DNA from 2 places in the Jeotgalibaca sp. A122 genome. Region 2 is predicted to be linked to the other one. Evidence: a T-box and tRNA genes for the amino acid it is inferred to sense, from the RefSeq annotation. Region 2 holds a T-box; the other holds one or more tRNA genes.
The links. A T-box is a leader RNA that pairs with one kind of tRNA and senses whether it is charged. The one in region 2 lies ahead of leuS (leucine--tRNA ligase), so its partner is inferred to be a tRNA-Leu.

Region 1 (15,502 bases), on a different contig from region 2:
CTCTTCAGTTATTTCAGTGATATTGTCAGGTGTTTGGATTGTAACTTCAACACCTTCACCGGCATCCTCTTTCTGGACAAGAACAGATGAAATCATCACTGATGTGTCGGCTGCACCTTCATTTAAATAGTTAGCCAGGTCCTCACCGGTAACAGCCATGCTATTAACATTGTCCATGACTTCGATACCTAATAATTCCGCTGTTTCTTCTATTTGAACTTCTGACAGACCCCCGCCATAGACAAAGGTGGGTTTGCCCCACTTTTCATTGATTACAGTCGTATCAATTCCTGATTCACTCGCTAATACGTTTTTAGGGTCCAGTGTCCCCGTAGCACCTAGCGTTACAGTAGTAGTTAATAATACAAGCGACTTTTTTAAATGTTTCATTTATTCACCCTCCTATAACAATAAGAGTAATCTTTATTGTTTTAATAGACATCCAACCTAGGATGTATTTACCATTAAGCTTTGACAGTTTTACTCGGTACAGCACGCCATACCATTCTAGCAAGTTCCAAATCAACCATACTATGGATGACCGTACCTACACCGACGAGCCCCATAACAGAAATAAGTAGGCCTTGATCATAATAAGCGGTCGACAAATTGCCTGCGAAATAAAAAACTGATACAACCAGCACTTCACATAATGCATGTAAAATTCCAATTAAAAAACTATAAATCCATCTATTTTTGGTGATTGCCATAGTTTTTGGGTGTTTAGATAAATACACTGCTCCTAAATAAGCAAAAATTAAATGGCTCGCTGCTCGAAGGGTAACAACAATCGGGAATCCACCTAAAAGGAAACCAAACGCAGTTCCAATCGCAACTGCAACAGCTACATAGGGGGAAATAAACATCGCGATAAAAGTAGCTACATGGCTTGCTAAAGTAAAAGAAGCGGGTTCCAATATTATTTTCAAGGGAGAAATCATCGGTATAAGTATTCCTACTGCAATCAATAACGCTGCAATAGTAATTTTTCTGGTACGTTGTCTATTTTTCAAAATACATCAAAACCCTTCATCACAATTTTATGTCAAAACAGGTGTCTTGACACCTACCTTTTTGATTATAGTTTTTTCATTGAAAAAGTCAACCATATAAAATCCCTGCTGTTTCGAGTTCAGATTTAATACGGTTAAAGGTCTTCTTATCTTTACACTGAATGGTATGTGTATGAATTCCACCAGTCAATGAAGCTAACATTTTTGATTCATTTTTCTTCACTTCTTTTAAATACTCTTTAATGTCAAAACGATTGGCAATTCTTAATTTTCCCGAGATCGTTCCGTACAATGGGTGTTCTACGATGACATCCAACACCTGTCCCCCATTATCAACTATGATCTGGAGTTCTTCTTTCGTTTGATCAGCGGTGTGCAAGCAGACAATTTTACCTTGATAAAGATAAGTTTCTTCCTCATTCCTTGGGAGGAGGTAACCCCTTGGAGTCGATAAGATATCATATCCCTCTGCTCTTAATAATGCTATATCCCCCACTATGACTTGTCGGCTGACATTGAATTGCTCTGCCAATTTCCTCGCACTCACAGCCACCTCAACCCGTTTGAGGCATTCTAAAATCTCTTGCCTTCGTGCCACAGTACTCATCAATATCCCCCTTTTCCAGAAATTCATTAATTATATTTTATCACGTTACCACTGACTTTTCCTACCTTCTCTACTATAATAAGTAAAATAGCAATATGAAAGGATCGTTGAGATGCTGAAGTTAACCAATCTAACAGAGGAAAACCTTGATGCAGTACTCAGTCTTAAAATGGAAGCTTGGCAAGCCGGAAAATTACCCACTGTGGCAGAAGAAATAGCCAAGGCTTATGTTGCACCTGATATACGGATACCTTTAGTTATCAACCAGCGAGAGGAAGTTGTCGGCTTTATGGTATTCGAGTTTTCAAAAACTGGTGATTCAATCAACTTGCCCTATTTTATGATGGCTTGGCAGCACCAAAACAAAGGATTCGGTACAGAAGCCTTGCGTAGGTTTATTGCATATGTCGACGGCTTGAATCATATACAACATATACGTTGTATTATTGGAACAGGGGATTTAATCGGTAGAAAAACCCTTGAATCTGCTGGTTTCATGCGGGGATTTACAAATATAGAAAAACGCGAAAATGAGATGGTTTTTATTGTTCGCTAGATGATGGAGGTAATTATGGATTCTATGAGATACGAAGCGTATCGTGAATGGCGGGATAGTATGTTGCTTTTTCAAGAAGACTTGGAATGGGACGAAAATGAAGAGGCAGACTTCGCCGTGTGGGATGCCGCAGATCACGAAGCGCGCGACGATTTTAATCTGTTTCTTGCAGCAAAAACACTCGACCAAGTTAGCTTCACTGAAATGAAAGAGATGGAATTACGGTACGAGCAAGAGAACTGATTTAACAAAACTTCACAGTCAAAAAGAGGCGAACCAATGGGTTCGCCTCTTTTTATCATTGTACAACTTCTTTAATTTCGTCATAGCGGGTCACTTGCCAACCCTTGCCGTCAACCCAGGTGAGATAAGCTTTATAAAAACGTCCTGTTGAAGTTTGCATAATTGTTGCGGTAACACGCTGGTCCCCGTCGTTTCCAATCCAATACTCAACCATGTCCCCCTCAGGGATGCCTGTGGCTTGAGCAGTTGCTTGCTTTATTTCAATGCGATCCGCACTTCCGTCGTTATAATTCGTCACATGTGTCCCGGTTTGCGTTGTTCCGATAGGTGCCCAATCTCCAACATATGCTTTGATAACATTTGGATCGTTGGATGCCACTTCACGTACTTCTGATTCCTCTGATTCTTTCGATTCAGATTCTTTACTTTCAGTTGATTCCACCGATTCCTCAGATGATTCCGAATCTACTTCAGATTCTGTTTCTTGAATAATCATTGAAGATTCAGATTGTTTGGAATCAAGGGCTAAATCATTCTCGTTTGCCCCGTTTGATCCAGGATAAATTAATTCCAGCAGTAATATAAAGATAGCAAGAACAAGTAAACCAATAGATAATTTCAATACTAAATCAGAACGACCATTATTTTTTTTATTGTGTTTATTTCGCTGTGCACGAGATTGTATTTTATCTGACAAAAAACTCGCCTCCTAACGAATATCTTACCATTACTAGTTTACTACCGTTTAATAATTTGATTACAACATGATTACTTTTTTGATAAACTTATTACTTTCAGGCGTGCTTGAAGATTAAACATCGAATCAACCAAAAATATGGAAACAGCAATTGCGCCCGACACGAGTAGAGCTCCGTTTAAATAAACCGTGGCGCTACTATAATCGCCTTCAATAAAGGAAAAAACAGCTCGATAAATCCCTTCCCCCGGTACAAGCGGAAAAAATGCAGGTAAAAAATAAATAGTCGTGGGTGTTTTCAAAATACGGGCAAAATATTGCGAAAAGAGAGCTATGGTCAAACTTGCCAATAAAGTCGCAACCACATTTTCAAAAAACTGTAAACTAATCAAATATACAAACCATCCCAGAGCTCCCGTTAAACCGATATGGAAGAGAGAGCGTTTAGGAGACTGCAGCAGTACCGCAAATAAAACATCGGCAATAAAAGCAACGAGTGATTCAAAAATTATCGTAATCATCCGAATAATCTCCCTCCTAAAACTAATCCAAAACCAATCCCCATTGCCACAAAAACAGCAATTAAGAATGCTTCAAGTATTTTTGCCCCTCCGGACATATAATCTCCTCGGAATATATCCCGCACCCCGTTTGTCATGGCCGTACCAGGCAATAAAGGCATAATTGCAGAAATTATCATAATATCTTGAGAAATCGGAACTGAAACGCTTGTCCCAATAAAATAAGTAAGCAGGGCAATAAAGAAACTTGCGACCATGTCAATAATAAAAGATGTTACACGCCAACGGCCACCATAATAGCGAATAAAAGCAACAGCTATTGAAATGGGAATGAGAGCTGTAAATTCTGTCCATCCGCCCTGATACATAATGGCAATCGCTTGGATAAACCCGATAAGGGCAATCGATTGAAATAATTCATTATACGTTTTTCCATTAATATCGTTCAGTTGCTTATAAGCCTCTTCGATTGTAATGACCCCACTAGTCACACGACGTGAAATATCATTGACTCTGGTAATATTTCCCAGATTCGTACTGCGCACACTGATTCGTTTGACAACAGTTATGGCATCCATCTCCGGACTATCCAAAGTCGCTATCAATCCAGTTGTAAGCGCCAAGGCATCAATCATTTTTAATTCTGTTAGATTCAATATTCGTGTAACAGTCTCCTCCACGCGATACGTCTCTGCATTGCTTTCCAGCATTATTTTCCCAGCGAGTACCGCTGTATCCATATAAAGTTCGTAATCCATATTCGGCATTACTCGGTCCCCCCTCGGTATTTTATGTGTGAATGTAGTATATCCTAAAAGTTGAATACTTTCTTTCATTTTCGATGGCTTTTAATTGACATTTAATTTCTATATTTATAAATTTAGTCTATAAACGTGCAGGAGGTATGTAAAATGGCTAAAATATTGATTACTGGTGCTAACGGGAATATAGGGACCGTATTAACCGAATATTTAAAACCAAATCATGAACTAACTTTAGTTGATGTCGAATTTACTAATTTGTCTGATACATTACTCGAAGGACTCATTTATTTGGATATCGATTTAGTCAAACCAGAAAATTGGAATGACTTGTTGACTGATATTGAGTACGTTATCCATTTGGCCGGTGATCCTAGTCCTGAAGCAGATTTTTACGGTACCTTACTCGATTTAAATTATAAAGTTCCCCATAATTTATTCGAAGCGGCTATAAAAAGCAACGTTAAACGCATTATTTTTGCCAGCTCCGTGCACGCAATTATGGGATATCCTAAAAATGTTCAAGTAAAAACATCAGATTATCCAAAACCGGCAGATGCATATGGTGTTTCAAAAGTATACATGGAAGCATTGGCTAGTTTCCATGCCTATACTTCCAAGCAAGAAGCGATTGGAATCAGAATTGGCGGTTTTGATAGTAAAATTGAACCCGGTGTAACAGATATGGACGGACTTGCCATATATTTGTCCAAAAGAGACATGTGCCATCTAATCGATTGCTGCCTGGAAGCCGAATTGGCTGAACCTTTCTTATTGGTCAATGGCGTCTCGAACAATCGCTTCCCGCGCATGGATATTTCCCAGGCGCATTTTGACATTGGCTATACACCTAAAGATGATGCCTTCAAAATGCTTCAAGATGGTGTATTGGATTTCAAGGAAGAAGATTCAGTCGACATGGAACCGGGCGAAGAATAAGATGGAAGGTTCCTTTCTGACGTTGCGGCAAGGCAACTTTATTTGTTATACTAGCAAATAAATACATTAGAAAAGGAATGAGATTTTTTTGGCAAAGAAAAAAGGATCTAACATCCAACGAAAAAATATCCAAACGAAAACATCTATTATCCACCCTTCTGTGGGTAATTATAAAAAAGAGACAGAAACTAAACAAACTGAACACGTTAATTCGTATACATTCTCAACAATCGGGATGTTCGCTGGCTTGATCATCGGTTATTTATTTAATGAAATAAATTGGGGCTTTGGAATCGGGTTATTTACAGGTGCCCTCATCGACTTTATTATCAATTTCCGCAAGAAAAAAAATTTCGAGGAAAAATTTAATCGTACATTAGAAAATAGTACAGATTAAACGATTGTGTTGCATTGTTTTATCGGCTATGGTAAGCTATATACAATTGAATAGGACACTTATCACAAAGGGGAGCCGGAAACGGCTGAGATTGAATGAGAATTCTAACCCTCTGAACCTGTTTCGTTAATGCGAGCGTAGGGATTGTGTGAGTTGAGAACACGTTAATAATTGTTTTCTCCTCCTTTGTAGTAGGTTAGTTCCATTCTACAATAAGGAGGAGATTTTTTTATGTCAAAAAATTTAAATGTCTGGATTGAAGCCACAATAATGGCAGCCTTAGCTACGGCGTTATCGTTCGTCCCACTAGAGATTGGTCCGAGCTTCACTATTACAGTTGGCCAGCCTGTACTAATCTTATATGCCCTACGTCGTGGCTTTGTTCCCGGTATGGTAGCAAGTTTTCTATGGGGAATCATGCATATTTTTGTCGCAAATGCAGACATCCTGACTCCTCTGCAAGGTTTTATTGAATATTTTGTTGCATTCGGATTCAGTGGGTTTGCCGGAATTTGGTCCAGCAAAACACAAAAAATGATGCAGTCAGATGATAAATTTCGCGCTAGCCTATATATAGTTCTCGCTTCTGTTGTCGGAACCGCAGCTCGATTCTTCTGGCATACAATCGCTGGTTATTATTTCTGGGGGCAATACGCACCAGAAGGATGGAGCCCTTGGTTTTATTCAATCGTTATGAATGGTGCCAGTGCCTTTGCTACAGCTACTTTTACAGTCGTTGTATTGTTGGTCATTGTTCGCACCACGCCTACTTTATTCCTGCCTAAAACGAAGAAACTAGGCTATTAATAAATTTTCCGTGTTCCAACAAACTATCGTTGGAACACGTTTTTTTGTGTTGACAAAAATCGTTTTCAGACCTATACTGAAATAGTTGCGCGGTCATGGCGGAATGGCAGACGCGCCAGCTTGAGGGGCTGGTGGGGGCAACCCCGTGGAGGTTCAAGTCCTCTTGGCCGCATACGATAAATTATTAAAGCCACCTAATCGGGTGGCTTTTTTTGTATAAATAATTGTTTGCGAAAACAAAACTGTTAGAAAAAAATTGCAGTGTAAGTAAAAAAATGCACAACTATTTGGATTTTACAGAGTCTTGTACAGACTGTTATCAAAACCTGTTCCTGGTTTCTTTGTTACCTTAGGTCTTTAATTCCTTCTCGATCAAATCTATTGCTATTTCGAAAGCCGTTATTCGCCGTTTAGCCAAAGTAATTTGTGATTTGTATCTTTCGCTATTTTCTTTCGCTTTTAGTGTCTTCAACGTTTCCCTCAATTTATGTAATATCGAAGCAATTTGTCTTTTTGCTTCGAGCAGCTCTTCTTTGGAATAGTCCATCCTCTTCATCCCCATGTTTCACATTATTTTCAAAGTCAACTTTCCTTTGCATCGTCCACATACATATTTAGCGGTATTTATTTTCTTTTTCCTTGGGATCATTTGCCCACAATCTGAACACATATAATGAAGCAATTTTTCTTTTTCAAGTTCAGAGCGTAAATCCTTCACGTAGCGACTACCACCTGTCGCAGCTAATAACTGCTTAAAATCTTGATCCCTATGACGATAACCTTTCCCTTCCAAATGTAAATGGTAATGACAAAGTTCGTGCTTTATAACAGAAATTAACTCTTCTCTTCCATATAATTCCCAAACCCTTTTATTGAAATCGAGATTATGACTACGTAATAGATAGCGCCCCCCGGTCGTTTTCAAACGTGGGTTGAAAGTTGCTTGGTGTAAAAACGGACGGGAAAAATATTTTAAGGAAATATCTTCAACTAGTTGTTGTAACATCATTTGATTCATGCTTCATTCAGCCTTTCTAAATCCCAGAAAAAGACAGTCCTTATTTCAGGACTGCCGTAACTCTTTCATTTATTCTTCTAATGCTTTTACAATCGCTTTATTGAATGCCGGCAAATCTTCGGGTGTGCGACTCGTAATCAAGCCACTCTCATCGATAACTAACTCGCTATCTTCCCAAATAGCCCCTGCGTTTTTCAAATCGATACCGACCTGACTTACCGATGTCATTTTCTTACCTCTCACAACTTCAGCATTTATCATTAACTGTGGACCATGACAAATGGTAAAGATTGGTTTATGCCCGGTATCAAAATGGCGTACAAAATCTAAAAACTTTTCATGTTTACGAAGCGAATCGGGCGAGAACCCACCAGGAATTAATAAAGCATCGAAATCGGCTGGATTGACTTCATCAATCCCTTTATCAATCGTGACTTCAGCTTCGCCTTTTTTTCCTTTGACAACATTGCCAGCTTTGTGTTCGATCGAGACAGTTGTATGCCCCGCTTCTTCAAGAGCTTGAACGGGAGACGTATATTCGGAATCTTCAAATAGATTGGTAACAAGTACAGCAATTTTCTTTGGCATTTCTTATTTATCCCCTTTCTATTGATAGTATAAGTCTAACAAACATCAATAGGTGGAACAAATTATTTGGCTAACATCGTTAGAGCAATTCGTCCTTTTTTAACATCAACAGACTCAATCCAAACTTTGACAATATCTCCTACCGCAACAACATCAGTCGGGTGCTTGACAAATTTATGTGTTAGTTTGGAAATATGTACGAGTCCATCCTGTTTAACACCGATATCAACAAATGCTCCAAAATCGACAACATTCCGTACGGTTCCTTCTAATTCCATTCCTTCTTTTAAGTCTTCCATAGATAATACATCTTGGCGAAGAAGAGGTTGTGAGATATCATCACGCAAATCACGGCCTGGTTTAGTCAGTCCTTGGATTATATCATGCAACGTTTCTCTTCCTAAACCTGTCGCATTAATCGTTTCTTTTTGATCGATTTTAGCCAAAACTTCTCTTGCCTTATCCGTTCCCACTTCTTTAAGAGTAAGACCCGCTAATTCCAGAACTGCTTTAGCTTCTGCATATGTTTCCGGGTGGATATCGGTATTATCCAAAATGTTTTTACCATCCAAAATTCGCAGAAAGCCCGCAGCCTGCTCAAAAGCTTTTGGTCCTAAACGGGGGACTTTTTTCAGTTGGGTCCGCCCTGTGAAAGCACCATTTTCTTCACGGAAGGAAACAATGTTATTGGCAATCGTTTTATTTAAACCGGAGACGTGTTGCAGTAATGGAGCACTGGCCGTATTCAAATTGACTCCGACCTGGTTAACGGCTGTTTCAACGACAAAGTCCAATCTCTCTGTTAAACGTTTTTGCGAAACATCATGTTGGTACTGCCCCACACCCACTGATTTCGGATCAATCTTGACTAACTCAGCTAACGGATCTTGCAAACGACGCGCAATACTGACGGCACTTCTTTCTTCAACCTGGAAATCCGGAAATTCCTGGCGCGCAATGTCGCTGGCTGAATAAACAGACGCACCTGCTTCATTGACAATAACGTAATAAATTGTTTGCTCCAGTAATTTAATTTGTTCTGAAACGAAAAGTTCCGACTCGCGGCTGGCTGTACCGTTACCGATTGCAACCATTTCTACATTATAATCTGTAAGCAATTTTCTAAATGCAGGACCAGCTTCTTTCATTTTTTGTTGCGAAGCTGGTTTATGCGGATAAATGACGCTTTTCGCCAATACTTTCCCTGTTTCATCAACAATCGCCAACTTACAACCCGTCCGGTAAGCTGGATCAAAGCCCATGACGACCTTCCCTTTCATTGGCGGCTGTAGCAATAAATTACGAAGGTTCTCACCAAATACAGAAATGGCTTGCTCTTCAGCAGTTTCTGTTAATTCATTGCGAATCTCCCTTTCGATGGCGGGGGCGATGAAGCGCTGGTAACTATCTTCATATGCCGCTTTGACCAAGGAGGCTGTGATGCTGTTTTTATTTTTGATGAGATTTGACTCTAGATAGCCATATATTTTATCCGTGTCTACCTTAAAAGCCACTTTAAGAATATCTGTTTTTTCCCCTCTGTTAATTGCCAGCATGCGGTGGGGTTGAACAGAACTAATGGCTTGGCTAAATTCGTAGTACATTTCAAAAATCCCTTTTTCATCTGCTTCTTGGTTTTTGACCGTACTTACAATTTGTCCAAAACGACGCGTGAATTCACGAATTTTTTCACGAAAAATCGGTTCATCACTCACTTTTTCTGCAATAATTTCATGGGCACCCTGTATGGCCGCTTCTTCTGTCGGGACATCTTGGGATAAAAACTTTTGTGCTTCAGTTGAGATTGAGCCCGTAACCGGGAATGTCAATAACCACTCAGCTAAAGGTTCCAATCCTAATTCTTTTGCAATTGCTGCCTTTGTTCGACGTTTTTGTTTATAAGGACGGTATAAATCTTCAATTTTTTGCATTTTTTCAGCTGATTCAATTTCTTTTAGAAGTTCGGGAGTCATTTTTCCCTGCTCTTCGATAATTCGAATCACTTCTTCTTTACGTGTTTCCAGATTGGTTAGATAGTGGTGACGTTCTTCGATTTCTCGAATTTGCACCTCATCCAAAGAACCAGTCATTTCCTTCCGATAACGCGCTATAAAAGGAACAGTATTGCCATCTGCCAATAACTTCAATACTGCTTCTATTTGCCCGCCTTTATATGTTTTCAGTTCTTTTTTTAATAAAGGAATTACTTTTTCGTTTTCTGCCATTTGACCTTGAGTTCCTTTCACTTGAAACTTATCGTTTGAAGCGTTTCATCTGTTTTTTGTATACCATAATGTGCCACTAAACCACCCTCATCAAAGACGAGACCATGAAGAATGCCTCCGTACACAGCTCCTCCGTCTATGCCAATCTTATTGTCTGACATCCACACGTTGAAATTTGAACTGTCTTGATGCAGTATCGGCGTCGGCGTATGGCCGAACACAATCGTTTTTCCGGTTTTATTAGAACCGTGATGGAAGGGTTCCCGAATCCAGTAAAAATCTGATGCCTGGGTATTTTTCCAATCTTCAAGAGATAAATCAACGCCAGCATGCACAAAGATATAATCATGCCATTCGTAATAGAGCGGAAGTGTTTCAATATAGTTTTTTAGCTTTGGATAGTGTTCTTTAACTAGAGCAGCTATTTCCTCTGGTGTAGCGCGACTCTGTTTCAAATCTGGCAATAGGGAAGAAATAGTATTCCCTCCACCGTTAATGAGATAGTTTCCGAAATAACTGTCGGGGTGACGCAAAAAATTCAAAAATATCTGCTCGTGATTGCCTGTTAGACATATGGCTCCTTCATTTTGAACGAGATACTGCACTAATTCAATACATGATTTGGAGTTGGGACCGCGATCAGCTAAATCACCTATAAATAAAAGTTGTTGGTCGTTTCTATCCCATTTCTTCAATAATTCTTTGAGCATCTCATATTCACCATGTAAATCACCTATAACGAATAATTTCTCTTTCACATCGACACCTCCCGTCTTTCCTTGTTACATTTTACCACATTTAGGGGATTCGTACGGCGCATTTTAATTAAATGGATAAAAAACCGAACATTAATCAAATTATGATATTTTATTGTTAATATTTTAATATTGTATACATATCTTTTATCCGCTATAATTACCTCTGTGCTATGTATAGAGGAACTTTACGCATTTATTCTTTCAGCACAAAACAAATTTTATTAAAGGAGTTTTATCATGGACAAGTTTTTTAAGTTGAAAGAAAACGGGACTACCATTTCAACTGAAATATTAGCGGGATTTACTACATTTTTTGCAATGGCATATATCATTTTTGTTAATCCAAGCATTTTAGCTTTATCAGGTATGCCCAGCCAAGCAGTTTTCCTGGCTACCATTATTTCTGCAGCAATTAGTACTTTAGTTATGGGATTGTATGCAAATGTTCCTTATGCCTTGGCTCCTGGTATGGGATTAAATGCTTTCTTTACATTTACAGTTGTTTTCCAACTGGGCTTCTCATGGCAACAAGCATTGGCTATGGTATTCCTTTGTGGGATAGTCAATGTCTTGATTACAGTAACAAGAGTCAGAAAAATGATTATTAAATCCATTCCAGAATCTCTTCAACATGCTATCAGTGGCGGAATCGGTATTTTTATTGCTTATATCGGTTTGAAAAATGCTGGTTGGTTACATTTCACATCTGACGCAAGTTCAATGATTTCAATAAACGGAGCACCCTATGATGCTGCTCAAGCGGCATATGAAGGTGGCGTTGGAACTGTTATTACAGGTGGTGGAATCGTCCCTGCCCTTGTTAACTTTACCCAGCCAGATGCATTGCTAGCTTTATTTGGTGTCATTTTAACAATTGTTTTAATGGTAAAGAATGTCCGTGGTGCAATCATGATTGGGATTATTGCGACAACTTTAGTAGGGATTCCAATGAACGTTGTTCAAGTCTCTTCTGAAGTAATGGCAGCTAACTCTTTAGGGGCAGCTATTGATGAACTCGGTGTAACATTTGGTGCGGCTTTCGGGAGTGAAGGTTTACTCTCACTATTCTCTGATGCATCTCGTCTACCTTTAGTACTGATGACCATTTTTGCTTTTAGCCTTTCAGATACATTCGATACTATTGGAACGTTTATCGGAACTGGACGTCGTTCTGGTATTTTCTCATATGATGATGAAAAAGCTCTTGAAGAAGGTCAAGGGTTTTCTTCTAAAATGGATAAAGCATTATTCGCTGATTCCATCGGCACAATTTTCGGTTCAATATTCGGAACCTCAAACACAACAACCTTTGTGGAGAGTGCTGCCGGTATTGGTTCTGGCGGCCGTACTGGACTTACAGCAGTCGTTGTTGCTGGTTTATTCATTGTTAGTGCGTTTTTCGCACCTTTAATTGGCATTGTCCCGGCTGCAGCAACTGCCCCTTCACTCATTATCGTTGGTGTATTAATGATGTCTTCATTCAAGGACATCAACTGGACTGACTTGGAAGAAGCTATACCTGCGTTTTTTGCTTCAGTATTCATGGGCTTAACGTACAATATTTCAACTGGTATCGCAGCTGGATTTATCTTCTTTGTAATTGTAAAAGTGACTTTAGGAAAAACACGCGAAATACACCCTATCCTATGGGGTTCGACAGCACTATTCTTGGTTAACTACGTTATTATGGCGTTTATTTAGGATAATTTAACATTTTTTGGATTATAGCTTGAAAACACTTAAAATAACCTATATAATCTAGTATGTGTTAGATACGAATATCTCCATAGGGGAGTAACTAGCAGCTCCGGCTGTGGTAGCATCAACAATAAGTAGGGTAAGTTTCACGATTCTGCTGGTGTTATCTTAAATAGTGAGACTTATGCATGAGGAAAACTTTCTTTCAAGAGGTTTGCCTGTTTGCATGAGTCTTTTTTCATATCTTGCACGAATAATGCAATTAAGAGAGGGGAAAAATTGTGTCAAAAGAACAATTACGCGAAGCTTTCTACGCTCAAGACATTCAGACAGTCTTATCTAAATTAGATTCGTCTGCAGCAGGTCTTACAAGCGCAGAAGCAAAAAAACGGGTCGAGGAATATGGTCCTAATGCTTTAGAGGAGGGAGAACAAAAATCACTCCTGGCTAAATTCATGGATCAATTCAAGGACTTCATGATCGTTGTACTTTTAGCAGCTGCTTTAATCTCCGGTGTTTTAGGGGAAATTTCTGATGCCTTTATTATTCTTATGGTTGTTGTATTAAATGCTGCTCTTGGTGTTTATCAAGAAGCAAAAGCTGAAGAAGCGATTGCTGCCTTGAGACAAATGGCTTCTCCTATGGCACGTGTTAAACGTGATGGCGAAGTAGTTACTGTACGTAGTGATGAAATCGTACCTGGTGATATTGTATTGCTTGAAGCTGGTGACGTTGTCCCTGCTGACATGCGTTTGATTGAATCCAACTCTCTAAAAATCGAAGAAGCTGCTTTGACAGGTGAATCTGTTCCTGTAGAAAAAGAGCTAGTTGAAGTTGATGCTGACGCTGGTATCGGTGACCGCTTAAACATGACATTCTCAAGTACAAACGTAACTTACGGACGTGCTGCTGGTGTTGTTGTGGGAACTGGTATGAACACTGAAGTTGGTCACATCGCAAACATGTTGGCTAATGCAGAAGAAACTAAAACACCTCTACAAGAAAACCAAGATCAACTTGGTAAATCTCTAACTGTTTTGATTTTAGTAATTGCTGCAATTATGTTCGTCGTTGGTTTGTTAAACGGCCGTCCATGGTTGGAAATGCTACTTACTTCTATCTCTGTTGCTGTTGCTGCTATTCCTGAAGGTCTGCCAGCTATCACAACAATCATTTTGGCTCTTGGTACACAAAAAATGGCTAAGAGAAATGCTTTGGTTCGTAAATTGCCTGCAGTTGAAACTTTGGGTGGTACTGAAGTAATCTGTTCTGATAAAACGGGTACATTAACAATGAACCAAATGACTGTTGAAAAAGTTTTCTACAACGGTAAAATCCACGATGCTGATGAAGCTATCGCATTAGATATACCAGTTATGAAAATCATGAACTTTGCTAACGATACTGAAATCAGTAGTGATGGTAACCTAATCGGTGACCCAACTGAAACAGCTATGGTTCAATATGGTATTGATAAAGGTATGGATCTTAAAGCAGACCTTGCTAAAGAACCACGCGTTGCTGAAGTTCCTTTCGAATCAGACCGTAAATTGATGTCTACTATTCACCAATTGGCTGATGGTCGTTACCTAATCGCTACAAAAGGTGCACCTGATGAATTATTGAAACGTACTACTACAGTTGACTTGAATGGCGAAATTCAACCAATGACAGACGCTATTCGCGAAGAAATCCTTAAAGCAAACACTGGCCTAGCTGTTCAAGCATTGCGTGTTCTTGCTATGGCTTACAAATTCGTTGATACAGTTCCAGCGACAATGTCATCTGAAACTGTTGAGTTTGATTTAACGTATGCTGGTATGATCGGTATGATCGACCCTGAGCGTCCAGAAGCTGCTGCTGCTATTGCAACTGCTAAAGGTGCTGGAATCCGTACTATCATGATTACTGGTGACCACAGAGATACAGCTCAAGCTATCGCTGCTCGTCTTGGAATCATTGAAGAAGGACAAGAAGGTGCTGTTCTTACTGGTGCTGAATTGAACGGACAGTCTGATGAAGAGTTTGCACGTAATGTAGAGAAATATTCTGTATATGCTCGTGTTTCTCCAGAACATAAAGTACGTATTGTTAAAGCATGGCAAAATCATGGTAAAGTTGTTTCCATGACTGGTGACGGTGTTAACGATGCTCCTTCCTTGAAGACAGCTGACATCGGTGTTGGTATGGGTATTACCGGTACAGAAGTTTCTAAGGGTGCTTCTGACATGGTTCTTGCTGATGATAACTTCCAAACAATCGTTGTTGCGGTTGAAGAAGGACGTAAAGTATTTGCTAACATCCAAAAAGCAGTTCAATTCTTGCTATCTGCTAACTTGGGTGAGGTATTCTCCCTATTCGTTGCTACATTCCTAGGTTGGACAATCTTGGAACCTGTACATATTCTTTGGATTAACTTGGTAACTGATACATTCCCAGCTATCGCTTTAGGACTTGAAGAAGCTGAGAAAGATATCATGGAGCAAAAACCACGTGGACGTAGCTCTAACTTCTTCTCAAATGGTGTTGGTGGCGCGATTATCTATCAAGGTATCCTTGAAGGTGCGATCACTCTATTCGTTTACTGGTGGGGTTCTACTAACCCAATGATGGGTCATACTGGTGATTTGGCTCATATGGATGCTGAAACAATGGCATTTATCACATTGGGTAT
Region 2 (15,502 bases):
CTATTAGATATGTTCGAAATAAACATGAGCGACGAAATATGGAGGTTAACCTATGTCAAATCAAACACTTGAAATCAAAAAAAGCGACCTTGTCATGGAAGTTCTAAACGCAATTACCCATGGAATTGGCACCCTACTCAGTATTGTCGCGTTAGTATTTTTGGTTGCTAAAGGGATACAATCGGGTGATGGCATCCATTTGACTGCCTACCTCGTTTATGGCATATCCATGATCCTGTTATTTCTTGCATCCACACTCTATCATAGCTTTAGTTTTACCCGATTCAAAAACATTTTTCACTATATCGATCATGCTGCTATCTATCTGTTGATTGCTGGGAGCTACACCCCCTTTTGTTTAATAGCACTGGAAGGAACCCAGGCGAAAGTATTATTTATTTCAGTTTGGGGGATTGCCTTGGTTGGGGTAGTCCTTAAAGTGTTTTTCGTGGGAAAATATAACAAGCTATCGACTATTTTGTATTTAATGATGGGTTGGCTCGCAATATTCTTAATTAAACCAATTAGTGCATATTTAGGAACAAGTGGATTAACCTTGATGATATTAGGTGGTTTAGCCTATAGTTTGGGTACTATATTCTATAGTATTAAACGATTCAAATTCATGCATGTCATTTGGCATCTTTTTGTTCTTGCAGGGGCTGCCTTCCACTATTTCACAGTATTACTTTACGTCTAAAAAAACCGGAAAATCTGTAAAAGATTTTCCGGTTTTTTTATTTTCTTTTGAATGTTTGAAAACGATGGGCGTATTTATTCTTTTCGTCAACGGTTCCTTCTGTTTCTTCAACTAATTCCCATTCATCCCAATTTACTTCAGGAAAAAAAGTATCACCATCGAAAGTACCACTTATTTTTGTTCGTATAAGTACATCGGCTTCCGGAAGGAATTTTTTGTATATCTCGCTTCCACCAATTACATAAATGTCCTCATCGGGTAAATCATTCAAACGGTTTATCACAACCGCACCCGGTGCTTCGTAATCATTTTGGCGTGTCAACACATAATTTTTACGATTTGGTAACGGACGGTTCCCCATGCTTTCAAAAGTTTTGCGACCCATGACAATGGTTTGTCCATTTGTTGTGGTTTTAAAAAATTTTAAATCATTTGGAAGGTGCCATGGCAGTTTGCCATTTTTACCAATCGCCCCTGCATCATCTTCAGCCCAAACCAGTATGTACATTTATACCCCTACTTTCCTATACCGCTATCGGCGCTTTAATCCTTGGATGACTCTTATATCCTTTGACGACAATATCATCTTTCTCCATGTCAAAGATGGATTTTTCTGGATTTTTAATAACCAGTTCAGGTAATTCATATACTTCGCGAGAAAGTTGCTCTTTAATTTGGTCCATATGGTTTAAGTAAAGATGTGCATCCCCAAAAGTATGGATGAATTCTCCCACTTTTAAGCCTGTCTCATTCGCAATAAGATGCGTTAACAAAGCATAACTGGCAATATTAAAAGGAACCCCTAAAAATACATCCGCACTCCGTTGATACAGCTGGCAACTCAATTTACCATCAGCAACAAAAAATTGGAATAAAGTATGGCAAGGTGGTAAAGCCATATTTGGAACGTCTTCTGGATTCCAGGCTGACACAATTAAGCGCCTAGAATCCGGAGTTGTTTTAATCATTTTAATAACGTCCTTGATTTGATCAATGGTCTCCCCTTGCGTTGTTTTCCAATGACGCCATTGCGAACCGTATATATTCCCCAGCTCGCCATATTTTTCAGAAAAGATATCATCAGTTAAAACTTTCTCCCTGAACGCGGATAACTGTTCTTGATAAACTTCATTAAACGCTTCATCCTGTACTGCTCGTCTACCAAAATCAGTCATATCAGGCCCTTGGTAATCAGTTGATTTACTATAACGTTCAAAGGCCCATTCATCCCAAATGTGATTATTGTTTTCCAGTAAGTAACGGATATTGGTGTCCCCTTTTAAAAACCACAGTAATTCGCTTTTAATCAGCCCAAATGCGGTTTTTTTAGTTGTCAGAAGCGGGAATCCCTTTTGCAAATCAAAACGCATCTGATAGCCAAAAATGCTCTTTGTGCCGGTTCCGGTTCGATCTGATTTCTCGACCCCTTCATCCAGTATTTTTTGTGCTAGCTCAAGATATTGTTTTGTCATCTTCAATCCTCCTTACTTTCATATTTATTCGGAAACAAATTGGCTCAAATACTCATATCGTTCCCACTTGGCAGCTAATAATGCTTCTTTTTTTTCTACTTCGCTTTGTAGTTCACCGAGTTTGATAAAGTCTGATGCATTTTCCAGCATTTTTTCTTTCATGTCCGTAATATCTTCTTCCAAGAGCATTAATTCTTCTTCGATTCCTGCCCATTCTAACTGTTCACTGTAAGTTAACTTAACTTTTTCTTTTGATTCAGTTATTTTTGGTTTTACCGATTCCAATTTAGATTGAGAAGGTTGATTGAGTTCAGCTTCAACTTCTAAATACTCAGTCATGTTTCCAAAATACAAGAAAGGACCATTCATGCCATCTACGATGAGTAGATTGTCGACTACTTTATCCAGGAAATAACGGTCATGGGATACGACTAAAGCTGCGCCCTGGAAACTTGTCAAATAGTCTTCCAAAACGGTCAGTGTTTCTATATCCAAATCATTTGTCGGTTCATCAAAAAGCAAGACATTGGGTTGATTCATCAGTAATTTCAACAAATACAAACGACGTCTTTCCCCACCCGACAAAGTGCGAATCAAACTTCCATGCATTTCACGCGGAAATAAGAAGGTTTCAAGCAATTCCGTTACACTAACCCGCGTACCATCGGCTATTTTCGCTTCTTCTGCAACTTCCTGTAAGTAATTAATGACACGTTTGTCTTCAGGGAATGGTTCCATAATTTGACGGTAATATCCGATTTTAACGGTCTCACCTATTGTGAGTATGCCCGATTCAGGTTCAACTTCACCAGCCAGCATTTTCAGGAATGTCGTTTTCCCTGAGCCGTTTTTACCTACAATACCGATGCGATCGCTAGCCTGGAAAATATGATTGAAATGCTCAAGCACAATTTTTTCTCCAGCTTTTAACGTGATATCCTCCAATTGGAAAACACGCTTGCCCAGACGGGAGCTGTCAAAATTGATTTCCAACTGTTGATCATCAACGTTCGATCCTTTAACATCTTTTTCCAAATCTTCAAAACGATGAATACGTGCTTGTTGTTTTGTCGTCCGAGCTTTGGCGCCTTTACGCATCCAGGCAAGTTCACTCTTATATAATTTAGCTTGTTTTTCAGTCATTTTTTGCTGAATGGCCTCACGTTCGGCCTTTTGCTCTAAATAAGTAGCATAATTCCCTGAATAGCTCTCAATTTCGCCATTCTTTAATTCCAACATCTGATTTGTAACACGCTCAAGGAAATAACGGTCATGGGTTACTAATAATAAAGAACCCTTATACTGAGCCAAATATTTTTCCAACCATACAATAGCATCCACATCTAAGTGGTTGGTAGGCTCATCCAAGAGAAGTAAGTCAGGCGCCTGCATCAGAACCTGTGCTAAACCGACACGTTTACGTTGCCCACCAGAAAGCTCACCAATTTTTTGTTCGAGATTCTCAAGTCCCAATTTATTCAGTATCGTTTTGAATTGGACTTCTGCCTGCCAGGCGTCATTCGTATTCATCTCTTGTTCAGCACGGGAATAGGCTTCTTGATTGCTGACATTATCGCTGACAGCGGTTAGACGTGCCAGTGCTTCTTCATAGTGGCGAACAGTCTTGATCAAGGGGACGTCGCTGGAAAAGACCGTTTGAAAAATGGTTTTTGATTCATCGAAAACTGGTTCTTGTGGTAAATAGTTAATACGATAGTCATTTGCTTTTTCAATTTTGCCTTCATCAGGAGTGTCTAATTCGGCAATAATACGCATTAAAGAACTTTTTCCACTACCATTCTGACCAATCAGTCCTACATACTCTCCCTCACGGATTGTGAAGGAGATATTTTCAAATAGTTGCTTTATACCGTGGGATTTAGATAATCCAATTGCTTTCAAATCTTTCATATTTAGGTCAACCCTCAATTTCTATCAATTACTGTATTTCCATCCTACAGTATATCGCACCTTGGACTTTAGAACAATCCAACTACGGTTCCATCCTCCAGGACATCCATATTTAAGGCTGCCGGTTTCTTAGGCAAGCCTGGCATCGTCAATATGTCACCGGTCAGAGCGACAATGAAGCCAGCACCAATTTTTGGTACAAATTCCCTAATCGTGATCGCAAAATTTTCGGGACGAGCCAATTTTTTAGGGTTATCTGATAAAGAATATTGTGTTTTCGCCATACAGATTGGTAAATGGCTCCAACCATGTGTATTGAATTGCTTCATTTGTTGACGTGCTTTTGGACTAAAGATGGCTTCGTTTCCACCGTAAATCTCTTTAATAACCTGATTAATTTTTTCTTCAATGGTTGTGTTTGGTGCATCATATAAAGGCGTGAATTGGCTTGCATTATCAGTCGCCTCTATCACGGCCTGTGCTAATTCCAAGCCTCCTTCAGGACCTTTACCCCATACATCTGCAATTTTACAAATTACACCAAGACGTTTACATCCTTCTTGTACCACAGCAATTTCCTCCGCAGTATCCTGGGTGAAGGCATTAACGGCAACAATGACAGGCAAGCCATATTTCTTCATGTTACTGATATGCTTTTCTAAATTAGAGAAGCCTTTTTCCACTGCGGATGGGTCTACCGTGTCTTTCAAATCAGCAACTTTAATGCCACCATGCATTTTTAGGGAGCGTATCGTCGCGACGATGACAACGGCATCCGGGGCTTTTCCTAAAACGGGCACCTTGATATCGAGGAATTTCTCTGCCCCCAAGTCCGCTCCAAAACCGGCCTCGGTTACCACATAGTCAGCTAGTTTCAAGGCCGTTTTCGTTGCAATGACACTGTTGCAGCCATGGGCAATATTGGCGAAAGGTCCACCATGCACGAATGCTGGAGTATGGTAAAGTGTTTGAACCAAATTAGGCTCCAATGCGTCTTTTAAGATGAGTGTCAGTGCACCTTCCATTTTCAAATCACGAACGGTTAGTGGTTCTCTCGTACGATTATATCCAAAAACGATATTCCCTAAACGATGCTTCAAATCCTCCATTGAAGTCGCAAGACACAAAATAGCCATGATTTCACTGGCTACAGTGATATCGAAACCATCTTCACGTGGCACACCATTTGTAGGACCACCCAATCCTACAACGATATTTCTCAAAGCTCGGTCATTCACATCCATAACACGTTTCCAAGTAATCCTTCTCGTATCAATATCAAGTTCGTTTCCTTGTTGGATGTGATTATCAATGAAGGCAGACAATGCATTGTTGGTGGCGGTAATAGCGTGCATATCCCCAGTAAAATGTAAATTTATTTCTTCCATAGGCTGAACTTGGGCAAAACCACCTCCAGCAGCCCCACCCTTCATACCCATCGTTGGGCCCATTGAAGGTTCGCGTAAAGCAATCATACTTTTTTTGCCCGCTAAAGCTAGTGCGTCACCCAAGCCCACCGTCACAGTCGATTTACCTTCGCCTGCAGGCGTAGGATTGATTGCTGTCACCAAAATTAACTTGCCATCTTGTTCATCTTTTAATTTTTCGATGGCGCCCCAGTCAATCTTAGCTTTATATTTACCATATAATTTTAAATCATCAGGGTCTAGATTAATTTTTTCAGCAACTTCCACAATCGGTACCATTACATTTTCTTGTGCGATTTGAATGTCTGTTTTCATCATTGCATCCTCCAAGTGAGTATTTTCCTATATCTTAACAAAAAAAACTCAAACCGGGTATACCCAGTTTGAGGCAAAATACGACTATTCGACAAATAACCCCGTCGTGTTTCCTATAGGAAACACGAACAATACACCCGTTCCTGGGTCATCCAATCGGAATTCTTCGTTTATACTCTTACTGATGGAATAGGATTTTTCTCTTTTTGCTATCATCATAACAAGTTCCTTCTCTGGTTCAATGTCATTAATAAACAGCCTGTGTTCCACAACATGGGAACCTCTGGCATGGAAGATAGTGCCTCCCGTTGAGCCACCTTTTTCAGCCGAAGCAATCACGGCCGCATCTTTCCCAGAAGGAACGATCGCCCAGATTGCATCATATTGATCACCGGAATTCTCATAATTTGTGCCTGATTCCACTAATCTATTTTTAAATAAACCATGAATTTCATTAACATCGAAAGTAAATAAGATTCCCGAATTAGCTTTTTGAAGGTTTAGATTGTTAGACAGTTTTTGCTTTAATTCTGAAACTTTACTCGCCGGAACGAGCATCAAAACAGTCTCTTTTTCATCTTGGGTAGCCAAATTAAATATTTTGCGGGAATAATCCGCTGAGCCATGTGCAGGCAGGATGGTTCCCCCAAAATAAGCATCATCGTTTGTGAGTTCAACGATTTCTTCGCCAATTCCTTTATTGACTACAATACAGACACCAACCACACCGGATGTTAGTTTCGTATCTTCAAGTTGGATTTCCGGTGCTTTATGCGTGATACCAAGACAATGTGACAAGGTAACAGAGAATATGATGCCACTATTACGTTTGTCGAAATTGAACTTTTCATTAAAAGATTGGATGTGTTCTTTTTCTTTTATAGTCGGAACAATAAACAAAAGAATTTCCTTGCTTACTTCCCCCAATTCCAACATCTGAAGGATTGCACTTGGAATGGTACCCCGACCGTGTAAACTCGTATATCTTTTGATTCCAAGTGATTTTGCAAATTGAATAATACGTTGTGCTTTCGTTCGGTTCACAATGACCGCTAACAAGCTATAATTACCATCTAAGTGATTATTCATATATATCTTCCTTTCCTAAGCGAGCATCGTTCTTAGTGCGGAGACGGTATAATAATCCTAATGCCTGGACCGTTACCAATGGTGTCATAGCCACAAGCGCAATAACACCAAAACCATCTGTTAAAACGTTGGCAGATGGGTTGGATTCCGCAACACCCTGGGCAAATGGCAGTATAAATGTAGCAGTCATCGTTCCCGCTGCAACACCGCCCGAATCAAATGCTATACCTACAAAAATATCTGGAACAACAAATGACAATACAATTGCGATAATGAGGCCTGGCAAAAGGATGTGCCATAACTGTAGAGAAGGAATAATAATTCTTAAAATGGATAACCCAACCGCTAACCCAACGCCTAGCGCCAAGCTAAACATTACTGTTCTGGCTTTGATAGCCCCCGCTGTTTCTTCTTCAATTTGGTTCGTCAAAACATGGACGGATGGTTCTGCCGGTATGGTAAGAACACCAAAGATAATTCCAACCGCAATGACCCATAAATTACCTTTTGTTTCAGACAACAGAAACCCAACACTACGGCTGGCATCCATGAAACCAGCATTGACACCAGTCAAGAATAAAATCAAACCAATGATGGTATAGACTAATCCGATATTAATACGAATCATTTGGCGTTTGCTTTTCTTTAAGCTAACGGCATTTAAAATGTAAAAGAGAATCAGGACAGGAATTAATGATAGTAAGGAATCACGAGTTGTTATCGGTAGTTGCTCGATAAAAGCGCCCCACACTCCTGTGGACTGAATCGTCTCAACAGGGATTTCTCCTGATAAATTGCTGTCCGGACTTACAATTCCCATTACTAGTATTCCCAATATGGCCCCGGTTGAGGCAATACCCAACAAACCAAAGCTGTCCGTGTCTTCTTCAAGACCACTCCTTGTGATAGCAGATGCTCCACCTGCCAGTGCCAACATGAAAGGAACGGTAATCGATCCGGTAGTAGATCCCGATGCATCAAAAGCGATGGCTAAAAAATCACCGGAATTAAAAAGAGCCAAAATAAAAATAATGCCATAGATAACTGCTATAAATCTATTCAAGGGGACGCTCTTTAAAATACGATACATCCCTAAAGCTATCATTAAACCAATTCCCAGTGAAACGACGATCACTAATGTCATTTGAGGAATGGCATTATTAGTAACAGCACTTACTTGTTGCGCTAATATATGTAAATCTGGTTCGGCTACAGAAATGATAAAGCCAAATAGAAAACTTCCGATCATAACAATTTTCATCTTATTCGTTTGAATAAGCGCCTGACTCATGTCTTCTCCTATTTTTTCGATACTTATATCGACACCTCTAAGAAATAAAGGCATACCAATCATTATAAGAACAGATCCAATAATAAACCGATAAATTATTTCAGATTCAATCGGCACTACAAAGAAATGTAACAACAAAATCGAAACGATGATTGGAATAATTGAAAGTGATACCTCTCTAAACTTTTCTGTTAACGCGTTCAATTTAACCTACTCCCTTCGAAAATTTCACCCTAGAAGTATAACATATTTTCAACTTTTCGTCTAAAGATTGACATTCAATATTGTTATTTTATAGCGGTGATGGTCTTAAGGAGAATAGCGCCATCCAAATTCATCATGATAAATCATTTGGGTTTTCATCCCACCATCAACGATAAATTCTTGCCCTGTTATAAAGCCTGATTTCTGATCATCCAACAAGAATTCTACCATGGACACTATATCAGTCGGTTTTCCTACCCGTCCTACGGGATGCTGTAAATGGTCACTTTGAGAAAGTGGAAATGATTCACTTTGGTACTGTAAAGAAGAGACGTCAATCCAGCCGGGACTTATAGCATTAACCCGAGCTCTCGTCTTTAAACTATTTGCCAAAGCGTGTGCCAATGACAGAATCGCTCCTTTAGATGTTGCATACGTTTCATTATTTTCCATACTTTGAGAATGACGCGTAGAAGAGAGGAGGATAATACTCATGTCATCCGAAAAATAATCTTGCAGGTGTTTTACTAAATAGTAGGCTGAACCAACATTGACTTGAAATGTTTCCATAAAATCCGCGTAGCTCGCATCACTCTTCAGACCACCTTTGTCAATAGCAGCATTATGGATGATTCCATGAATAATTTCAGTCTCACTTTTTATTAATGAGATAAATCGCTTTAAGTCTGCTTCCTTGGCTAAATCGCCATACATAAAATGAAGATGCGGATCGGAAAGTTTTCCTTCTAAAGCTTTACCAGCTGCTTCATCTCTATCTATTACAAATAAATCGACATTCGTGTGCAGACATTCTACGATTGCACGACCAATGCCGTTTGCGCCACCTGTTAATACAACTGCTTTTTTCATCTGTTTACCTCCTAAAAAAAAGATTAAAGCACCTCGTTGAGATGCTTTAATCTTAGTTATAAAAGTTTAGATATTCAAGTTTGAGCTGCCTGGATTTACTTATCTTCGTCCAACTTAAGAACAGCCATAAACGCTTCTTGTGGCACTTCAACGGATCCAACTTGTTTCATCCGTTTCTTACCTGCTTTTTGCTTCTCCAACAATTTACGTTTACGTGAAACGTCACCACCATAACATTTTGCCAAAACGTTTTTACGTAAGGCTTTGATGGTTGTACGAGCCAGAATTTTATGCCCGATTGCTGCTTGAATAGGCACCTCAAATTGTTGACGCGGGATTAATTCACGTAATTTCTCTGTAATGGCACGGCCACGACTAAAAGCAAAGTCACGGTGAATAATCGAGCTCAAGGCGTCAACCTGTTCGCCATTTAAAAGAATATCCATCTTCACTAATCTACTTGGCTTATAGCCAATCAGTTCATAGTCCAAAGACGCATAACCTTTTGTACTTGATTTTAACGTATCAAAGAAATCAAAGATTATTTCTGCCAATGGAATTTCATAAACAACATTAACTCGAGTATCATCCAAGTAATCCATCGTCATAAAATTCCCACGTTTTTTTTGTGCAATTTCCATTACCGCACCAACATAATCATTAGGTACCATAATTGTTGCCTTCACATACGGCTCTTCAATTGTTTCTACTTCCGTTGCATCTGGTAATTCAGATGGGTTATCGATAGAAAGAGTCGTCCCATCGGTTTTTTGGATGTGATAGATAACTGATGGTGCAGTTGTAATGATATCCAATCCGAATTCACGCTCAATCCGTTCCTGAATTACATCCATATGCAACATTCCCAAAAATCCTGTCCGGAAACCGAATCCAAGTGCTTGCGAGGATTCTGGTTCGAATTGCAAGGATGCGTCATTTAATTGTAGTTTTTCCAACGCTTCTCTTAAGTCGTTGAAGTCAGAAGAATCAACAGGATAAATACCACAATAAACCATCGGATTTAATTTGCGGTAACCTTCCAAAGCTTCTTTAGTTGGATTGTTGGCCAACGTTACGGTATCCCCAACCCGAGCATCCTGGATGTTCTTGATGCTGGCCGTTACATACCCTACATCTCCAACCATTAGATAGTCACGTTTGATAGGTTTTGGAGAAAAGATTCCGACTTCAGTAACATCATATTCTTTGCCACTTGCCATCATGCGAATCTTATCACCAGGACGTAAAATACCATTCTCAACTCGGATATTCAATACTACCCCACGATACGAATCATAGGCTGAGTCAAAAATAAGTGCTTGTAGTGGTTCTTCCAAATCCCCTTTAGGAGCTGGGATTTTATGGACGATTTCTTCTAGTAATTCAGAAATACCGATACCTGCTTTTGCACTAGCAAGGACTGCTTCACTCGCATCAATACCGACAACATCTTCAATTTCCGTTCTGACGCGTTCAGGGTCTGCAGCAGGTAAATCAATTTTGTTGATAACCGGCACAATCTCTAAATCATTGTCGATAGCTAAATAAACATTTGCCAACGTTTGTGCTTCAACACCTTGGGCCGCATCCACAACAAGGACTGCCCCTTCACACGCCGCCAAACTACGGGAAACTTCATATGTAAAGTCGACGTGCCCAGGCGTATCAATCAAGTGGAAAATATATTCCTCACCATCTTTGGCCTTGTATGTAAGTTCTACGGCATTCAATTTAATTGTAATTCCGCGCTCACGTTCCAAATCCATGGAGTCCAATAATTGTGCCTGCATTTCCCGTTCTGCTACTGTGTGGGTTTGTTGCAGAATCCGGTCTGCCAATGTGGACTTCCCATGGTCGATATGAGCGATAATGGAAAAGTTCCTTATCTTCTTTTGTCTTTCTTTCATCTGCTCTAAATTCATATATTTGCTCACTTTCTGGAAACCTATTATTCTAAAATTATACCAAGACTACGAGAAAGTAACAAGCTAACAAAGAGCTACTACCAAAAATATAGGGTAGTAGCTCCTTGAAAAAATTAGTTAGCAACGATATTTACAAGTTTACCGGGAACAGCGATAACTTTCCGGACTTGTTTTCCATCAATTGCTTCTTTCACTTTCTCGTCAGCCAATGCAATACCTGTCAGCTCTTCTTTTGAGGCAGCTGCTGGAACGTTGCGGCGTGCTTTCACTTTACCATTTACCTGAAATACAACTTCAACCTCATCTTCAACCAAGTACTTTTCGTCATAAGTCGGCCAATCAGCTTTTGTTACACTCGTTGTGTGCCCCAATTTCTTCCAGATTTCTTCCGTCATATGTGGTGCAATTGGTGCCAGAACTTGAACAAACCCTTCGATATATTCAATCGGTAAAGCATCTACTTTGTTTGCTTCGTTAACAAAAATCATCATTTGTGAAATGGCAGTATTAAAGTGCAATTGTTCATAGTCTTCCGTTACTTTTTTAATGGTTTGGTGGTAAACCTTATCCAGTTCGCCACGGTTCACTTTAGTAATGCGGTCACGAACATTGCCTTCTTCATCGATGATTAAACGCCATGCCCGATCCAGGAAACGACGGCTTGCTTCAATCCCTTTTTCGCTCCAAGCTGTACTTGCATCCAGTGGTCCCATAAACATTTCATATAGACGTAACGTATCTGCACCATATGCTTCCACGATATCATCAGGATTTACTACGTTCCCTTTAGATTTAGACATTTTTTCGTTGTTTTCACCCAGAATCATCCCTTGGTTGAACAATTTTTGGAAGGGTTCTTTTGTTTTTACGATGCCTAGGTCATAAAGGAATTTATGCCAGAAACGCGCGTACAACAAGTGAAGTACCGCGTGCTCTGCTCCACCAATATACAAATCAACATTTTGCCAGTATTCCATCGCATCTTCTCCAACCAACGCCTCTTCGTTGTGTGGGTCCATGAAACGCAAGAAGTACCATGAGCTACCTGCCCATTGAGGCATCGTATTTGTATCACGACGACCTTTCAAACCTGTTTCTGGATCGGTGACATTAACCCAATCAGAAATGTTTGCCAACGGAGATTCCCCCGTACCACTTGGCTTGATTTTATCCGTTTTTGGAAGTAGCAATGGCAATTCTTCTTCAGGAACAGTTGTCGTTGTTCCATCTTCCCAGTGAATAACAGGAATTGGCTCACCCCAATAACGTTGACGGGCAAATAGCCAGTCACGCAGACGGTAAGAAACTACGGATTCCCCTACGCCTTCTTTTACTAACCATTCATTCATTTGGCTAATTGCCGTTTCTTTATCCAATCCATTCAAAAATTCAGAGTTGATATGTGGACCATCACCTACAAATGCTTGTTCAGAAACATTGCCACCTTCCAAAACCGCAATGATTTCCAATCCGAATTTTGTTGCAAATTCATAGTCACGTTGGTCATGTGCGGGAACAGCCATAATCGCTCCAGTACCATAAGTAGATAGAACATAATCAGAAATCCAGATAGGCATTTCTTTTCCGTTTACAGGATTGATTGCGTAAGCTCCGGTAAATACTCCTGTTTTTTCTTTTGCCAAGTCTGTACGATCCAAATCACTTTTTGTTGCAATGGAATCAACATAGGCTTTCACTTCCGCCGCTTGTTCTGGGCTCATAATTTCTTGAACCAGTGGTAGTTCTGGTGCCATGACCGCATAAGTTGCTCCAAACAATGTATCCGGACGTGTTGTGAAAACAGTGAATTCCTTGTCAGTGTCCTTAATTTTGAATGTGACATTCGAACCTTCAGAACGTCCAATCCAGTTACGTTGCATATCTTTAATGCTATCTGGCCAGTCTACAAGTTCCAAATCTTCCAGCAAACGCTCTGCGTAGGCAGTAATTTTAAGCATCCATTGACGCATTGGTTTACGATATACTGGGTGGCCCCCACGTTCGCTCACGCCATCAACAACTTCTTCATTCGCCAAAACGGTTCCCAATGCTGGACACCAGTTAACGGAAACTTCTGCTTCATAAGCCAAACCTTTTTCATAAAGTTTAGTAAAAATCCATTGGGTCCATTTATAGTAATCTGGATCTGTCGTATTAATTTCACGATTCCAATCATAACTGAAACCTAGTGATTGAATTTGACGTTTGAACGTTTTGATATTATGCGCTGTAAACTCGGCAGGATCATTTCCTGTATCCAATGCATATTGTTCCGCTGGCAAACCAAATGCATCCCATCCCATTGGATGAAGAACATTAAAACCTTGCGCACGTTTCATCCGAGCGACAATATCTGTGGCAGTGTAGCCTTCAGGATGCCCTACATGCAAACCCTGTCCAGAAGGATAAGGAAACATATCCAAAATATAGTATTTTGGTTTTTCTGAGGGCTGTTCCGTTTTGAATGTTTCATTAGCCTCCCAATATTTTTGCCATTTTTTTTCAATCGTATTGTGATTATAAGACATGACTATTCTCCTTTAGTGATCATTTTCTCAATAAAAAAACCTATAGACTTCCCCCTTTGGAAAGTCTATAGGACGAATTTTCGTGGTACCACCTATAATTAGTTCTCTTCATGCCAATAACGCGACGAGACGGTAATGCTTACTCAAAAAATTCAGCATTACAACTTATAGGTGAGTTCAAAAATGTCATCCATGCATTTTCACCGTCCATGCACTCTCTACAGGAATCAATCTCCTACTAATCCTATTCACAGTTTTTTTATTATTTGCCTTATTTTAGCAGATGAAGCAGGTATTTTCAAGAACCCTTACTTGACCCGTAGATTTTGGCCTGGATAGATTGTATTGCTCGTAATATCGTTCCATTCCATCAGTTGTGTTACAGAGATACCGTTGATGCGAGCGATAGTATAAAGTGTATCTCCAGATTTAACTGCATAACTGGTTGTCGAAACTGCCTTCTCAGCTTTTTCTATTACTGGGGTATTAGCCTTCAACACCAAGCCTTGTCCTACAAAAATAATATCGGAAGATAGATTGTTCCACTCTTTTATTTGTGCAACACTGACGCCGGCATTTGTGGCTACTTTATATAAAGTATCTCCCTGTTTAACCGTATAGTTTTGTCCACTTACTGCAGTTTCCACGGGTTGCTGCTCCACAACGGTAGCTTTATTAGAAAACAGTACTTGACCTGGATAAATGATGTCTGAACTTAACTGATTGACACTTTTTAACTGTGAGACAGTCAATTCCAGTTGAGAAGCAATTTTATAAAGGGTATCTCCATTTTTAACCGTGTAACTGGAAGTCGTTGTTTCTTTTTGAACAGGCGGCGTCACGGGCGTTACAGTCTTATTATCCGTTTCAGTAACTGTAGTGGTCGTTTTACCGGTAACTAAAGTTTGTCCTGGATAGATAATATCCGTTGATAAATTGTTTGTCTTCTTCAATTCTGCCACGGTCACTCCAAACTGAGAAGCAATCTTGAATAAAGAGTCACCCTTTTGAACTGTATAGGATTGTTTGCTTTTTTCTTCTTTAGGGGCAGGCACATTATCCTGCGTTGCTGGAATAGTATTTATTTTCGTAGCTTTCAATTGTTGGCCAGGATAAATCACATCTGATTGTAAGTTGTTCACTGATTTTAGTTCAGCGACAGTTACCCCCAAGTTACTTGCAATTTGGAAAAGTGTGTCACCTTTTTTCACGGTATAATCTGACCCACTAACTATAGGTTTGACTGTTTCTTGCCCAGTCGCCGGTTTAGTCGACGTTGCTTGATTGGAAACTTTAAGTCCTTGTCCCGGATGGATAAAATCACTCTTCAATCCATTCCAATTTTTCAGCTGCGCTACAGTCACATTATATGCCTGACTTATTTTCCATAAAGAATCCCCTGATTTAACTGTATATGTTCCACCGTTAGTTGGTGCAGGCGTTGTTGGTGTTTGCGTTTCAGTTTTAGTATCGGTAACTGGAGTTGGAGCTGGGACTGTGCTTACTTTCAAAGACATACCCGGAAAAATAGTGGCGCTGTTTAATTGGTTCCATTCCATCAATTGAACAACTGAAATTCCATGATTACGAGCAATTCCGTACAATGTATCACCTGATTGAACAACATAACTACCAGTCGGCGCTGGTGTAACTGGTTGGACAGGTGCGGTTTCAACTGCCGTGGATGGCGTGTCATATGTTGCCAGCCCATTGGACTCAATAATGCGATTTAATTTACTTGCATATGCAGTATCTGTCGCATAACGCCCA

Region 1: it has a tRNA-Leu gene. The T-box ahead of leuS (leucine--tRNA ligase) is inferred to sense a tRNA for this amino acid. The anticodon was not compared.

Annotation. Positions count from the first base shown of each region.
Region 1 covers NZ_JBQPRB010000002.1:78,331-93,832, reverse strand. Annotated here, with positions in the region: gene ACTU7M_RS03115 (DUF1002 domain-containing protein) at 1-390, opposite strand, end outside; gene ACTU7M_RS03110 (hypothetical protein) at 465-1,013, opposite strand; gene ACTU7M_RS03105 (transcription repressor NadR) at 1,102-1,620, opposite strand; gene ACTU7M_RS03100 (GNAT family N-acetyltransferase) at 1,733-2,176, shown strand; gene ACTU7M_RS03095 (hypothetical protein) at 2,192-2,419, shown strand; gene ACTU7M_RS03090 (YrrS family protein) at 2,475-3,116, opposite strand; gene ACTU7M_RS03085 (threonine/serine exporter family protein) at 3,188-3,637, opposite strand; gene ACTU7M_RS03080 (threonine/serine ThrE exporter family protein) at 3,634-4,404, opposite strand; gene ACTU7M_RS03075 (NAD-dependent epimerase/dehydratase family protein) at 4,549-5,337, shown strand; gene ACTU7M_RS03070 (hypothetical protein) at 5,426-5,734, shown strand; TPP riboswitch at 5,793-5,895, shown strand; gene thiT (energy-coupled thiamine transporter ThiT) at 5,966-6,541, shown strand; tRNA gene ACTU7M_RS03060 (tRNA-Leu) at 6,631-6,713, shown strand; gene ACTU7M_RS03055 (hypothetical protein) at 6,891-7,088, opposite strand; gene ACTU7M_RS03050 (SprT family protein) at 7,107-7,559, opposite strand; gene ACTU7M_RS03045 (type 1 glutamine amidotransferase domain-containing protein) at 7,629-8,147, opposite strand; gene ACTU7M_RS03040 (Tex family protein) at 8,210-10,372, opposite strand; gene ACTU7M_RS03035 (metallophosphoesterase family protein) at 10,390-11,130, opposite strand; gene ACTU7M_RS03030 (NCS2 family permease) at 11,368-12,831, shown strand; gene ACTU7M_RS03025 (cation-translocating P-type ATPase) at 13,107-15,502, shown strand, end outside.
Region 2 covers NZ_JBQPRB010000012.1:28,178-43,679, forward strand. Annotated here, with positions in the region: gene trhA (PAQR family membrane homeostasis protein TrhA) at 53-700, shown strand; gene ACTU7M_RS10550 (dihydrofolate reductase) at 738-1,208, opposite strand; gene ACTU7M_RS10555 (thymidylate synthase) at 1,225-2,172, opposite strand; gene ACTU7M_RS10560 (ABC-F family ATP-binding cassette domain-containing protein) at 2,197-4,083, opposite strand; gene ACTU7M_RS10565 (formate--tetrahydrofolate ligase) at 4,152-5,825, opposite strand; gene ACTU7M_RS10570 (hypothetical protein) at 5,910-6,914, opposite strand; gene ACTU7M_RS10575 (DUF1538 domain-containing protein) at 6,907-8,409, opposite strand; gene ACTU7M_RS10580 (SDR family oxidoreductase) at 8,515-9,279, opposite strand; gene lepA (translation elongation factor 4) at 9,375-11,201, opposite strand; gene leuS (leucine--tRNA ligase) at 11,318-13,732, opposite strand; T-box leader at 13,798-13,993, opposite strand; gene ACTU7M_RS10595 (LysM peptidoglycan-binding domain-containing protein) at 14,041-15,502, opposite strand, start outside.